DNA from 2 places in the Duganella sp. GW822-FHT06D06 genome. Region 1 is predicted to be linked to the other one. Evidence: predicted binding sites of a transcription regulator. Region 1 holds the regulator's gene; the other holds the start of a gene.
The links. Region 1 encodes FliA, which starts transcription of late flagellar genes. Its sites were predicted from a motif close to CTAAAGTTTNNNNNNNNNNNGCCGNTA; they were not measured.
Positions count from the first base shown of each region.

Region 1 (7,348 bases):
GGGCGACGGCCAGGTGGTCCAGGTGAAAACTTCCGGTGGGCAACAAATTACGGGAATCGCCAAGGCAGGCGGGCTGGTGGAGGTGGCGTTTTGATCGAACGCCACGGGTCTTGAGGCACGGCAACGCTAAAGTTTTGGCGTCAGCCGCCGTTACATACTCAGATCCCGGAGTTTCGTACTCCTACCAGAGAAGGATAGCGCTGTGAAAATTAACGATACATTGAAGAGCACGACCGGCTTGCCGGCGTCGACCCCGGCTTCCACCTCGACTGCGCGCGGCGCGGACAAGGCGGCGGCCCCGGCGACCCCGGCGACGTCCGACAACGTGCGCCTGTCGCCGCAAGGCCAGGCATTGGCGGCCAGTGCGGCCGGCGGCGGCAGCGCGGTGTTCGACACCAAAAAAGTCGAGCGCATCAAGCTGGCCATTGCCGACGGCCAGTTCCAGGTCAACTCGGAAAAAGTAGCGGATGGCTTGCTCGATACAGTCAAGGATCTGCTGCACTCTCGCAAACGATAGGTCTACCATGTCAACCGCTACCCCGCTGAACAGCCTGCGCGAAGAAGAACACATCATGACGACCCTGCTGGGCGTCTTGAAGCAGGAGCAGCAACATCTGGTGGCGGCGGAAATCGACGGCCTGACGGCGGTCACCACCAAGAAATCGGCACTGGTCACGCAGATGACCCTGTTGTCGGCCCAGCGCCACCGCGCCCTGGGCAAGGCCGGCTACCCGGCCGAGGAAGCCGGCATGGATGCCTGGGTTGCCGCCAGCGGCGCCGACGCCGCCGAAGCGAGCGCCCTCTGGCAAGCGCTGCTGCAACATTCCCGCGAAGCCAAGGAACTGAACCGCATCAACGGCATGCTGATCAACAAGCAGATGAACCACACGCAAGGCGCGCTGCAAGCGCTGCGTCCGCAATCGGCGGGCGCGGACAACTTCTACGGCCCTGGCGGCCTGTCCACCTCCCTGCCCCGCAGCCGCGGCTTCCTGGCCGGCTGAGCCGAATTTACCGTTGACTGCTTATTGAGCCGGCGCCGGCGTCGGCACTTCCGTTACCGTATCCGGTATCCCGGACAGGATCGTGACCGCCACCCGGCGATTGCGCGCGCGGCCGATCGTGTTGTCGTTCGGCGCCACCGGCACGTTGGCGCTGAAGCCGACCGCGGTCAGCCGCTCCGGCGCCACGCCGGCGTCGATGAACAGCCGCACCACGCTGCTGGCGCGCACCGCCGACAGTTCCCAGTTGGACGGGAACAGCGTGTTGCGGATCGGCTGGTTGTCGGTGTGCCCTTCGACCTGCACCTTGTGCTCGTCGTTCTTCAGCAGGCCGGCGACGGCCCGCAGCGCCTCGGTCGATTCGTTGGTCAGGCGCGCCTCGCCCGGATCGAACAGCACCGAGGCGTTGATCTCGACGCTGACGCCGCGGCTGTTCTGCGTGACCCGCACCTTGCCCTCCTTGACCAGCGGCGCCAAGGTGGACAACAAGTCCTGCGCCAGCTTGGTCATCTGGGTCTTTTCCTTGCGCAGCAGTTCGGCGTGGCGCCGCAGATTGGGATTGGGGATCGGCAGGTTGGGTACTTCGGTGTTGACCGGCCTGGCCGAACCGGCGCCGCCGAAGGCGTCGCCCAGGGCCACCGACAACACCTTGTAGCGGCCGATATTGACCACCGAAATCGCGTACATGACGACGAAGAAGGCGAACAGCAGCGTGATGAAGTCGGCGTAGGAGATCAGCCAGCGCTCGTGGTTCTCCGGTTCGTCGTCGAACTTCCTGCGGGCGCGCCGGTTCTGCATGTCAGTGTTCCCGCAGCAGCGTGGCGATGCGCTCGTCGATGACGCGCGTGTGGTCGCCGGTGGCGATGTCGTAGAACACGGCGGCGGCGATTTCCTGCTGGTGCACCGCCTGCGTGACGATGGCCTTGAGCTTGTTGGCGATCGGGTAGAAGAACAGGTTGGCCAGGCCGACGCCGTAGATGGTCGACACGAAGGCCACCGCGATGCCGGAACCCAGCTTGCTGGGGTCGGACAGGTTTTCCATCACGTGGATCAGGCCCAGCACCGCGCCCAGGATGCCGATGGTGGGCGAATAGCCGGCCGCCGATTCCCAGATGCGCACCGCCTGGCGTTCTTCCGTTTCGTAGGCGGTGATTTCGGTGTCGAGGATCTGGCGCAGCTTGTCGGGGTTGATGCCGTCGACGATCAGGCGCAGGCCCTTGGTGTTGAACTTGTCCTTGGAGGCGAGCATATAGCGCTCCAGCGACAGCAGGCCGTCGCGCCGCGCCGCCAGGTTCCAGGCGTTGATGTCGCGCGCCAGCACCACGCGGGTGTCGGCCGGCGGCGCGAACACCAGGCGCAGCATGCGCACGCCGCGCATGAAGGTCTTGAAGCGGGTCTGCAACATCACCGCGCCGAAGGTGCCGATGACGACGATCGCGAACGCGGCCGGTTGCAGCAGCGACGCCAGCTTGCCGCCTTCGAGCGTCTGGCCGACGATGATGCCGGCCAGCGCCAGCAGCACCCCGGCTACGCTGGCCCAGTCCAAGACCGCTCCCGAAGTGAGGCGCGCAGACGCGCCACGGCCTGCGTATGCAGCTGCGATACGCGCGATTCCGATACGCCCATCACGGCGCCGATTTCTTTCAAGTTGAGCTCCTCTTCGTAGTACAGCCCCATCAGGATCTTTTCGCGCGGCGGCAGCGCGTCGATGGCGTCGATCACGGCCTGGCGGAAGTCGCCGTCCAGCAGCGAGCGCAGCGGGTCGCTCTCCTCGTCCGAGCAGTAACGGTCGAGGAAGCTGTCGTTGCCGTCGTCGTCGTGAAAATCTTCGTAGTACACCAGCTGGTGGCCGCCGCCGTCGGACAGCATATCCTGGTAGTCGGACAGCGACAGCTTGAGCATCTTGGCCACTTCCGACTCGGTCGGCGGATGGCCCAGGCGCTGTTGCAGCGTGCTCATCGCGGTTTCGATCTTGCGCATGTTCTGGCGCATCGAGCGCGGCAGCCAGTCGCTGTTGCGCAGCTCGTCGAGCATGGCGCCGCGGATGCGCAACACGGCGTAGGTTTCGAACTGGGCGCCATGGGTGTCCTCGTAACGGCTGATGGCGTCGAGCAGGCCGATCATCCCGGCTTGCACCAGATCGTCGACTTCGACGCTGGGCGGCAGTTTCGCCTTCATGTGGTGGGCCAAGCGCTTCACCAACGGCATGTGCTCCGTCAGCAAAGAATTCTTGTCCACTTTCCCTTTGACCGTGTACATAGCCGTTTATTATTGATTAAGCGCTAAAATTATGATGCTCCCTTAACGGAAAGATGGCGAGCCGGCCAGCGCGAAGCGCCCCGCCAGTTGACGAAACGCGACCGAAGCCCCGGCCAGCGGAAACGCATCGACCACCGCACGCCCCAAGCGTGCCGCGCGTTGCAGGTATTCATCCGCCGGCACCGATCCCATCGAAACGAGGTTCACCGCCAGGTATCGGCTTGCTGCCTGTGCCATATTATCGTATACCACCTTTGCTTCCGATTCGGAAGCCCCGGTGACCAGAATTCCAAACGGCCGGCGACCCAGCTCCTGGTTCAGGCGCTTGATCATACTGTATGCGGCCTTGATCGAGGTAGCGCTATTCGATACCTGCACCACGATTTCCGAGCTGGCCATGACCGGCACCGGGAAGGCCACGCCGTCGAACTCGCCGTCGACGATGACGATGCCGGTCTGCTTGGCCAGCACGTCGAAGGCCTTGGCCAGGCGGCGCGTCTCGTCCGGGCCGCTGCGCGCCACGCCGCGTGTCATCGACGCCACAGCGAAGCCTTGCGGCACCTGGTGGATCACCTGGTTCAGCGCGCATTCCTGGCGCGCCACGTCCAGCAGGCTGGCGCCGCCGTCCACGCCGAGGCGCGTGGCCACGCCGTGGGCGCTGGCGCAGGCGTCGACCAGCAGCACGTCGTTGCCGGCACGGGCCAGCGAGGCGCCCAGGTTGACCAGCATGGCGCCCTTGTCGTCCTGCGGCGAGGCCGACAGGAAGGTGACGATGCGGGGCTTGGGCCCCGCCAGCATGCGGCGCAGTCCCTCCGCCTGGTCGAAATCGAAATTAGCCAAGGTGCACCTCGCGCATTGCTTGCTGGTTCTGGCCGTTGCTCATCAGCAGAGGCAGTTCGGCGTCCAGGTATTGGGTGTTGACGACATCGCGTTTCAATTTGAAAGCGCGGTCGATCAGGTAGGCCGGATCGGCCAGGTGCAGGTCTTCCGGCACGCGCTGGCCGTTCGAGACGTAGAACAGATTCAGTTTCTGGCGGATCACCACGTCGAGCACGTTGCCGATCGCGGCCGCTTCGTCCAGCTTGGTCATGATGCAGCCGGCCAGGCCGCTGCCCTGATAGGCGCGCACCACTTCGTTCAGGGTTTCCTGGGTGGCCGTGGCGTTCAGGCACAGCAGGCGCTTGACGTCGGCGCCGGCGCCTTGCAGCATAGCCACCTGTTCGGTGACCATCTGGTCGCGCTGGCTGACGCCGACCGTGTCGATCAGCACCGTGTGCTTGTTCTTCAATTCCTTCAGGGCGATGCGCAGGTCGGCTTCGTCCTTCACCGAGTGCACCATCACGCCGAGGATCTTGCCGTAGATGCGCAGCTGCTCGTGGGCGCCGATACGGTAGGCGTCGGTGGTGATCAGGGCCAGCTTGTCCGGGCCGTGGCGCATCACGCAGCGCGCGGCCAGCTTGGCGGTGCTGGTGGTCTTGCCGACGCCGGTCGGGCCGACCAGCGCGAACACGCCGCCCTGCTCGATCAGCGCGTCTTCGTTGGCCATGGTTTGCAGGTTGCGGGTCAGGACGTTCTTGATCCAGCGCAGGCTGTCGGCGGCGTCGCGGTTGGCCGGCAGTTTTTCGATCAGGTAGCGCGCCAGGCTGGCCGAGAAGCCGGCCGCCAGCATCTCGCGCAGCACGGCGGCTTTCTGCGGCTCGCGCGCCTGGGTGGTGCCCCAGGAAATTTCGGCCAGCTGGGTTTCCATCATGCCGCGCATGGCGCGGATTTCGCTCATCATGCCCTGCATTTCGGCGGCGGCGTTCTGCTTGGCGCTGGCGACGGCGGCGCTGACCATGGCGGCGATCTGGCCGACGTCCAGCGCGGCCTGGGCCGGCGCCGGCGCCGGCGCGGCGGCCGCGGCCTTGGTGACGCTGGCGAACGACGAGGCGGACGCCACCACGCGGCGCACCGGTTGCGCTGGCAGGGCGGCCGGCGCCGGGGCCGGGCTATGGGAGGCGAAGCGCGGCTCCAGACGCTGCTCGACGCGGCCTGCCGGCGCGGCGGTGCCCAGGTCGAGCGACGGCGCCGGTTCGGCCATCGGCGAGTGCGGCGCCGGCATGGCCAGCGAGGCGGCATCGTCGTTGGCGAGGGCGAGGATCTCAACGCCGCCATCGGCCTGGCGGTTGGACAGGATCACGGCGTCGGGGCCGAGCGATTCGCGCACTTTGCGCAGCGCCTCGCGGGAAGTCGGTGCGGTAAATTTTTTGACGTTCATGGCCGGCTCTCAGAAATCTAAGTCAAGCAGTGCGTCTTCCGGATGAGACGCCTTTACTCTGACAGTGCCATTATTGACGATGCACTCTGGAAACGATCCGAGGAACAGGGGGGCAAATGGGCCGCATTTCACCATTGCGGCCGAGGCGGCTTAGCGGTCGCGAAAAACCTCGTCCAGCGAGGTGGCGTCAACGAAGTTTTTGGCCCACGCCGACAACTGCGGCAAATCTGCCTGCAGCAGCCGCGCGCAGACGGCGGCATCGAGCTCGCCGAAGCGTTGGCGTAACAAGTCGGTCAGCAACGCGGACTGTCCTTCTTGTCGTCCTTCTTGTCGTCCTTCTTGTCGTCCTGCTTGTCGTCCTTCTTCCAATCCATGCTTGCGCCATTGCTCCATGCAAAGGCGTTCCATCGAGGATATGTAAGGCATGGCGCGCCTCCTTTCCAATTGCAAAGCCACATAGGTCAACCGAAGCTCCAACGCCTGCGGAAGGCGCATGATCCAGTCGATCACCCGATATAAATTGATGATACGCCGCTTGTCCCAATCACGCTGATACAGAAGTTTGGTGAGCCGCAGTTTGGCGATGCGCCGGCGGTGAGGATTCCCGCTGGTCTGCCGCGCCTGCAAATGCGCCAGCGTCACCAATGCAAAGGGATTTTCGTGTTGCTGCAACTCGTCAAGACGTTCAGCGAGATCCAACAGTTTGACGACAGGGAATTCAATCCCCATCGTGCACCCAAGCAAACGGTAACTAAACGACGAAGGCCGCCAACGCTTGCCGCCGTCAGTCAGCAGCGCCAGGCTGGCCACCGCACGGCGGTAACGATCATAGACGCGATAGTTGTAGATAAACATACGTTCCGCGAAGTCCCTATCGCGCCACCCCTGCACTTCCAGATGCAGCAGCACCCAGCGCTCACCGCCGTCATGCAGATACACGGACACCAGCTTATCGAGCAGGCGTTTGCCCAACTCGGCATCGCTGCTTAGCGCCGCCAATTCCTGATCGAGAAAAGTATGCGGCCGCGACCAGTCGATCGCGGCATGCGCAAGAGGAAAATAAAAGGCCATGAATTCGGGAAAGTGGTGGATGACCGCTTCCTTCCATGGCGTGTCGAAATCGTCGTCATCCATGCGAGCAGTCTAGACCGCCCGCATGGATGCATCCGCGATCCGCGCAAACTTAGGCCGGCTGCTGGCCCACCAGCGCCGTCACGCGGATGGTCTTGGTCTCCGGGATCTCCGCGTGCGACAGCACCTTCAATTGCGGCAAGGCGCGGCGCAGGAAGCGCGACAGCAAGGCCCGCAGCGGGCCCGGCACCAGCAGCACCGGCGTCAAACCCAGCGCCTCCTGCTGCGCCGCCGCCGCCTGCGCCTGCTGGGCGATGGTGTCGGCCAGCCCGGGCTCGATGCCGGCGCCGTCCGGGCCGCTGGCCGCCAGCGCCTGCATCAGCAAGCGCTCCAGGCGATTATCCAGGGTCATCACCGACAACTCGCTGGCGCCGGGGAACAGCTGCTGCACGATGGCGCGGCCCAGCGCGATGCGCACCAGCGCCGTCAGGTCGCTCGGATCCTGCGTGTGCACGGCGTGCTCGGCCAGCGTCTCGATGACGGAGCGCATGTCGCGGATGTGCACGCCTTCCATCAGCAGGTTCTGCAACACCTTCTGCAGGGTCGACAGCGACACCATCTTCGGCACCAGGTCTTCCACCAGCTTGGGCGCATCCTTGCCCAGGTGGTCCAGCAGCGACTGCACCTCGGCCCGGCCCAGCAGCTCGGAAGCGTGGGTCGTGATCAGGTGATTCAAGTGGGTCGCCACCACCGTGCCGGCGTC
Region 1 is NZ_JBXALQ010000012.1:183,234-190,581, reverse strand. Features, by position in the region: gene flgA (flagellar basal body P-ring formation chaperone FlgA) at 1-94, shown strand, start outside; gene flgM (flagellar biosynthesis anti-sigma factor FlgM) at 203-517, shown strand; gene AC1RMD_RS21545 (flagella synthesis protein FlgN) at 525-1,001, shown strand; gene motD (flagellar motor protein MotD) at 1,023-1,796, opposite strand; gene AC1RMD_RS21535 (flagellar motor protein) at 1,798-2,544, opposite strand; gene AC1RMD_RS21530 (RNA polymerase sigma factor FliA) at 2,526-3,257, opposite strand; gene AC1RMD_RS21525 (MinD/ParA family ATP-binding protein) at 3,300-4,097, opposite strand; gene flhF (flagellar biosynthesis GTPase FlhF) at 4,090-5,514, opposite strand; gene AC1RMD_RS21515 (DUF4351 domain-containing protein) at 5,665-6,648, opposite strand; gene flhA (flagellar biosynthesis protein FlhA) at 6,698-7,348, opposite strand, start outside.

Region 2 (7,348 bases), on a different contig from region 1:
GCGGCCTTCGCGCTGTTCGCGGCGGATTTCCCATTGCATGTGCTGGCCAGGCCACGCCTCGCCGTTCCATTGCACCCGGCCTTGCTCGTGGGTGTGCAGTTGCTGGTTGATCAGTTGGGCGGCGCTCAGGTCGGGACCGCTGGCGGCGGCGCGGGCGGCGCTTTCGCCGCCTTGCAGCATGCGCTGCATCTGCGGCTCGCGCATCAGCTCGGGCAGGGTGCGCTCACCCTTGACCCATTCGGTGACATGCGACTCGTAGAACAGGCCGCTTTGCGAGATGGTGTCTTGCAGTTTTTGCGCCAGCTGCTCGGCGGCCGGCGCGGCGTTGCCGAACAGCGCGCTCTTGCCGACCAGCGCCAGTTGCGCGCCGGCGCTGCCCTGGGCCGTGCTGAGGACGGTGGTCAGCACGCGGGCGGTGTTGCTCAGCGTGGTTTGCGGCGTGTTGGGATCGAGGTCGGGCAATTCGTTGGACGGCGTCAGCGGCGCCTTGCCGAGCAAGCTGGCGGCCAGGCTTTGCGGTTTGACCGCTTCGGCCGGGAGCGCGCCGCCAGCCTGGGCGGCGGCGCCAGCGGCACCGGCAGTCGCGGCGGGGGCGCGGGCACCGGCAGCCGCGGCAGCGGCAGCGGCTGCATCGGCGGCGGCACCGGCCGAGGCCGCTGGCGTGACGGCTGTGCCTGGTGCCGTCGTGGCAGGCGTCGCCGGGTTGGCGGGCGTGGCTGCGGTGGCGGCGGACGCCGGCATGTTGGCGGCACGACCGGGCGCAGCGGCCGGGTTCTCGGCGGTTTCAGCCGCTGCAGCGGCGCCGCCGGCACCTGCCGCTCCCGCCGCGCGTGCTGCGGCTTGCACTGCGGCTTGCGCGGCGCCCGGCGCCGGCGCTGGCGCGCCCCCCGGCGTTCCTGCGGCCGCCGGCGTGCCCGGTTTGAGCTGGCCCGGCAATCCATCCGTTTCGGCCGGCAGTCCCGCTGCGGTGGCCGCGCCGGCGGTGGCCGGCTGGCCAGGCGTGGCGGCCCCGGCCGGCGGGCGGGGCGTGACCGGCGCCGCGGCCGGCGCGTCGTGCGAGGGCAGGGTGGGCGAGTACAGGCCGTCGCCGGCTTCGGCCGGTTCGCTGTAGACCAGCGTGGCCGCGCTGCCGGGGCTGTTATTGCCGAGCTGGAAAGTGGGGCGGGGTTGGGCGGTCAGCACGGTCAGCGGCACTTCGGCGCCGACCTGCACTTGCGGCGGCAGCATCATGCGCACCGCGTGGTCGGCCACCTTGACCAGGAAGCTGCCGTCGTTGAACTTGGACAGCACTTCGGCCGTGACCGACTGTCCGACCAGGCTTTGCAGCGCGCGCTGGAAAGCCGCCTGGCGGCCGTCGCCGACCGGCGCGACGGCGCCGACCTCGGCCGCCGGACCGACCGGCAGGATGGTGACCAAGGGCGGCAACATGGCGCGCCCCTGCTTTAGACGCTGCCGTAGGCGTTGATGACGCGCCGTTCAGTGCCGGTGGAGCTGATCAGTTTGGACAGTTGCGCCATCCACGGCATGGTCAGGTCGCGGATCTGGCGGTCGGCGTTGAGCATCTGGCGGATCAGGTCGATTTTGCGTTCGCGCTCGGCGCCCTGCATCGGCGGCGCCGGTTCCTGCGCGCGCAACGCCTGCACGTGGGCGGCGCAGCGCTGCTCCAGCAGCACCAGCTGGTCCCAGTCGCTGCTGGCGGCGGCCTGCACCATCTGTTCGGTCAGCTCGGCCATGGCGGCGTACACGGAAAGGATATCTTGGCTGGTCATCATGGATCAGGCGCTCGCGAGATTGGTGGGACGGATGCCGGTGGCGGCAGGGGTGTCGGCGATCGCATTCCAGGCGTCGCGCAACTCGGCCAGCAGGCGTTGCACTTCCTCCAGGATGGCTGGATCGTTGTTCAGGTTGGCCGTCAGCAGGCGCGCGCTCATGTATTCGTACAGCGCGTCCAGGCCCTCGGCGATTTCGCCGCCGGCTTTCTTGTCGAGCGCGGCGCGCAGGCCGCTGTCGATGATCATGATGGCCTTGGAGATCGATTTGCCTTTCTCGCCGATATCGCCGTTGCGCATGCCATTGAGCGCGCTGTTCAGCGCCACCATGGCGCCGTCGAACAGCATGACGATCAGCTTGTGAGGACTGGCGGCGACCACGCCGGTTTCCATGCCAACCTTGGCATAGGCGCTGACGCCAGTTTGTCGAGATCCAAACATACTCTGTCTCCTGTTAAAGCGTTCGCGGTTATTGCTTGGCAAGCGCCGCGAACTGTTGCGTCAAGAATGACGCGGTGGTATTCATGCTGGCGATCGAGGTGTCGAGCGCCGTGTATTGCGCGCGGTAGCGCGCTTCGATGTCGCCCAGGCGGGAGGCGAACGCGTCCTTCTGCTTGGCGACATCCTTGACCGAGTTGTTCAGACCGGTGGTGCGGCTGGTGATCGCGCCCTTGGCGCCCAGGTAGCCGGCCGCCAGCGCGTTGAGCTGGTAGGCGTAGCCCTGGGAGAAGCCGAAACTGCCGCGCGAGCCGGTGGTTTCACCGGTGATCGTCAGCTTCAGCCCGTCGACCGGCGCGCCGGGCGAACCGGTCAGGGTCTGGCCGCTGCCGCTGGCGGTGTAGCCGCCTATGGTGCCTGCCACGTCCAGGCCGTCGACCGAGGCGCCGGCGCCGAAGGCGGCCGCGACGTCGGTGCCGGTCGCGCTGGCAACATGGATGTTCGATTTGGCGCCGTAGCTGGTCGAAGCGAGCTTGAGCTTGCCGTCGTCGCCGATAGTGGCGCTGACGGTGGCGCCGGCGTTGGCAAATGCGCTGACGCCGTTGATCGACGATTGCAGTAGCGTGGCCAGTTGGCTGGGATTGTAGCTGCCGGCCGGCAGCGAAATGGTGGCGGTGTTGGCCAGCGTGGCCGGCTTGGTGTCGTTCAGCGTCACGGTCCAGGTGGTGTCGGTATCGATCACGGTTTCAGCCGGCAGCACGGCGGTGCCCTGCAGCGTCCCCTGGGTGGCCAGCTGGGTGATGTTGATCGCGTAGTCGCCGGCTTTGCTGTTGGTGCCGGAGCTGACGAACTTGACGTCCGGATCGCTGCCATGGCCGACCGCCGCGAACAGGCCGGCGATGTCGCTGAAGTTGTTGGTGACGGCTTTCTGCAGCTTGGCGTTGTCCAGGCTGAGCGTGCCGTCCTTCTGGAACGAGATGCCGATCTGCGACAGATTGGTCAGACTGGTGCCCTGCAGGCCGGTGATCGAGGTGCCCAGTTGACGGCGGATCGCGGCCTGCAGATTGCGCAGCGTGGTGTCGCCCAGCAACGGACCGCCGGTCTTGGTTTCCGGATCGTAGGCGCCCAGCTGTGCGATCTGGCCGCTCAAATCGTTGTAGGCCTTGACGAAGCCGTTGACCGAGGTGGTCAGCGAACCGCTGTCCTTGCTCACCGACAGCGACGAACTGCCGACCTTGAGGGCGTTGATGCTGATGCCGCTGATGGCGCCGCTGATGCCGGTGCTGGAACTGGTGACGGCGATGCCGTTGACGGTGGCCAGCGTGTCGGCCGCCGCCGCCTTCTGGCTCAGGTTCTGGACGCCGCCCGGGTCGTAGCCCAGCAGCGTCACCAGGTCCGCTTCCGGCGGATCGCCGCCGGAGCCGGAGAGCGTGATCTTCATGGTCGAACTGGCGCCGGTGGCGGACGAGGTCAGGATCAGGTGGTTCGGTTTGGCGCTGGTGCCGGTGGCGCCGTCCGAGACGATGCTGGCGGTGACGCCGAAGTTGCCCTTGTTGATCGCCGCCATGATGCCCTGCAGCGTATTGTTCGAGCTGTCGATGACGATGTTGCCGCTGGTGCGGCTGGAGTCGGCCGCGAAGCTGGCGCCGAGATAAGCGCCGCCGACGCCGGCGGTGAAGCCGGCCTTGGCGGGATCGGTGCCGCCGACGGTGATCGGGCTGCCATCCGCAGACACCAGCGTAATCGAGCCCACGGCCGTGGTGCTGGAACCGACGTTGGCCGTGCCGCCGTTGCCAATGCCGCCGGTAACGCTGCCGTCGACCGCTTCGGCGATGGCGATGTTGCTGCCGTCGGCGTTGAGAAATTGCAGGTCGCCGCCGGCGGCCGTGCCTTGGACGGTGATGTTGGCGTCGGCCAGCGCGCGCCCAACGGCGGTGCTGGGCGCCAGGGCGGCGTCGAGCGCGGCGGCGGTAACGCCGGCGCCGGCCGCCACGCCGGACGCCTGGGCGGCGATTTCCACGCCGCCGACCGTCAGTTTGTAGGTGCCGCCGCCGCTGGTGTCGACCGCGCCGAAGCTGGAAACGCCGGCGGCGCCGAACAGGGTGGCGTTGGTGGCCGTGGCGGAGGCCTTGGCCGAGACGCCAGTGGTGGTGCTCTTGGCGTTGATGGCGTCAGCCAGCAGGCGCGCGCTGCGGGTGGTGCCGTCGGTGGCGATCGCGGTGTTGTTGATGCTGAGCGAACCCGGCGACAGGCCACCGCTGGACAGGCTGGCGCCGAGCTGGGTGCCGGCGATGCCGAAGGTGCCGCCGCTGGCGGTGCCGAGCGAAAAATTGATGGTGGTCTTGCCGCCCAGGCCGATGGCGGCCGTGGTGCTCTTGTAGCCGGTCGAGGCCAGCGTCTGCGCCTGCGCGATCTGGCTGATGTTGACGCGGTAGTTGCCCGGCTGCGCGGTGCTGCTGGCGGTGGCGGTCATCACCGTGGTGTCGCTGGGCGAGCTGACCAGGGTCTGGAAGCTGGAGACCGAGGTCAGGCCGGCCAGCGCGCTCTGGAACGAGCCCAGCGCGCCGGACAAATTGCCGAACGCGGACACCTTCGCCAGATAGCTGGCCGACTTCTTGTCGTAATCGGCCAGCGGCGCGGATTCGACCGCCATCAGCTTGCTGACGATGGAGTCGACCGGGATGTTCGAGCCGATGCCTGGTGAAGAGATACCCACGTTGCGCTCCTAAGTAAAGCAATAATATAAGACAATATCGGCAGAATCAAACCGGACTTGAGAGGGGAGAATACCTGCCAGTTCAGGCAAAGCTGAAAAAACGGGCAGCGCTCGGCGGCGCAGGGCGTGGCGGGGCGGCGCTATGGCTCCGCAACGGGCGTGGCCCGTCAGATTCGCGGTGGCGGCAATCCTGCTGGCAGGATGCCATGAAGACAGAAAAAGCGGCGCGCGCGAGCGCGGCCGCTTCAGGCGGTTTGCTGGATCAGCAAGCCGGAGGCGCCGGATTTCGATTCCAGCGATTTGGCGATTTCCAGCGCTTCGGGCGAGGGAATCTGGCGCAGCACTTCCTTGGTGGTCTGGTCGATCACTTTGACCACGGTACGCTTGGTGTCGGTATCGACCGAGAACTCCAGGCCCTGCGACTTGGCTTGCGCCGACTTGTTCAGCTGCGATACGGCCTGGTTGACCTGGTCCAGCGTCGGCACGTTGGCCGGGGCCTTGACGGCGGCCGCGGTGTCGACCGCGGTGGCCGGCGCGCGTGTTGCGCCGTGGGCGGCGACCTCGCCGCCGGCGGAGTTGGCCGGGCGGTCTACTGGGCGGGCCTGGGAGGCCGAGCCGATGGTATCGATAGTCATGATGCTTCCTTTGTGAAAAATCCCCGGTTGAATAAATCAACCGGGGAACCTAGTCAGAGTGCGGCTCGTCCGCCGACCCTTCCCCGGATTTTAGCCACGCAGCAGGGACAGCACGCCGTTCGGCAGCGAGTTGGCCTGGGCCAGGATGGCGGTACCAGCTTGTTGCAGGATCTGGCCGCGGGTCAGGTTGGCCGTTTCCGACGCGAAGTCGGTATCTTGAATCCGGCTACGCGAAGCGGACAAGTTCTCCGTTGTCGTGTTCAGGTTCGAGATGGTCGAAGCGAAACGGTTCTGGATCGCACCCAGGGATGCGCGGTTGCTGTTGATCGCGTTCAGGGCCGAATCGATGGTCTTCAGCGCGGCATTCGAGCCGGCGACGGTGCTCACGTCCAGCTTGGCGACCGATTGCAGGCCGCTGGACACAGTGGCTGCTACCAGCGTCGTGCCGGTGCTGCTTGCCGAGAAGCCGCTATCCGACGAGAAGTCCAGATGTCCACCGACAGTAACCGAGGCGCCGGTACCAGCGGTGATGACCGGGGTGGCACCGCTGTTGTCCACGGTGTCGGCGGTGCCGCCGGCGCCGATGGCGATCGCGGTGGCCAGCGTGGCTGCCGTCGAACCGGAAGCTGGCTTGTCCGCGCCACGGATCGTGGCGGCGGCGGCGCCGTTTTGCAGTGCGTCGTTGGCGGCCAGGGCGCCGTTGGTATTTTGCAGGCTGATGTCGTCACCGGCGCTGTTGGTCAACAGAATTTCTTTGGCGGTGCCGGCGGCGTTGGTCTTGATGGTGGCGCTGATATTGGTCGTGCCGGTCTGAGCATTGATTGCCTGAGCCAGCGAGGACAGGTCGCCGCCCTTGACCTGGGCAGCGATCGTGACGGCTTTCGATTCCTTGTCATTGGCGATCGAGTTGGCGCCTCGCAAGGTGAACTGGACCGAGCCGTCACCGATATTCTCCAGCGTGGCGTTGGTGGTTGCGGACGCCGTGACGCCGCTGCTGCTGCTCTGGCTGTTGATGTTGGCGGCGATGACTTTGGCGCTGTCATTGGCCTTGACGTTGACGTTGGTGGTTACGCCGGCACCCGAATTGAAGGTCAGCGTTTCGGCGGCGGCCACGTTGTTTTTGTTGCCGGCGATGGCTTCCGAGATGACGGTGCCGCCGTAGGCCGAGCTCGCGGTGTTGTTGCCGATATCGGTGGCGCGAGCGCTTTGCACGCCGACATTGATGGTCTGGCCGGAGTTGGCGCCGACCTGGAACTGGGCCGAGGTCAGCGAACCGTCCAGCACGTTCTGGCCGTTGAACTGGGTGGTGTTGGCCACGCGGTCCAGTTCGTTCGACAGGGCTGCGACCTCGCCCTGGATCGACTTGCGGTCGGAATCCGAGTTGGTGCCGTTGGCGGACTGGACTGCCAGTTCGCGGATACGTTGCAGCAGATCGCCTGCCGTGCTCAAGCCACCCTCGGCCGTTTGCGCCAGCGAGATGCCGTCGTTGGCGTTGCGTGCTGCCTGGGTATTGCCGCGAATTTGCGAGGAGAAGCGCTCGGAAATCGCCAGGCCGGCGGCGTCGTCTTTTGCGCTGTTGATGCGCAAACCGGAAGACAGGCGTTGCAGGGAAGTCGACAGCGAGGCTTGCGACGTGGTCAGGTTACGTTGCGAATTCAGCGATGCAATATTTGTGTTAATGACTTGTGCCATGATGTTTCTCCAGACTGATACTTCGATTCGGCAATATGCTCAGTTCCCATTGGTCTGCCTCCACGTTCCGAGACATTCAAACCGCTGTTGTTACTGGT
Region 2 is NZ_JBXALQ010000033.1:10,460-17,807, forward strand. Features, by position in the region: gene fliK (flagellar hook-length control protein FliK) at 1-1,428, opposite strand, end outside; gene AC1RMD_RS30520 (flagellar protein FliT) at 1,443-1,772, opposite strand; gene fliS (flagellar export chaperone FliS) at 1,776-2,210, opposite strand; gene fliD (flagellar filament capping protein FliD) at 2,239-4,923, opposite strand; gene AC1RMD_RS30535 (flagellar protein FlaG) at 5,169-5,558, opposite strand; gene AC1RMD_RS30540 (flagellin N-terminal helical domain-containing protein) at 5,649-7,250, opposite strand.
Region 2: a site for FliA is predicted at 4,959-4,985, ahead of fliD (flagellar filament capping protein FliD). Genes of this name have one in related genera too.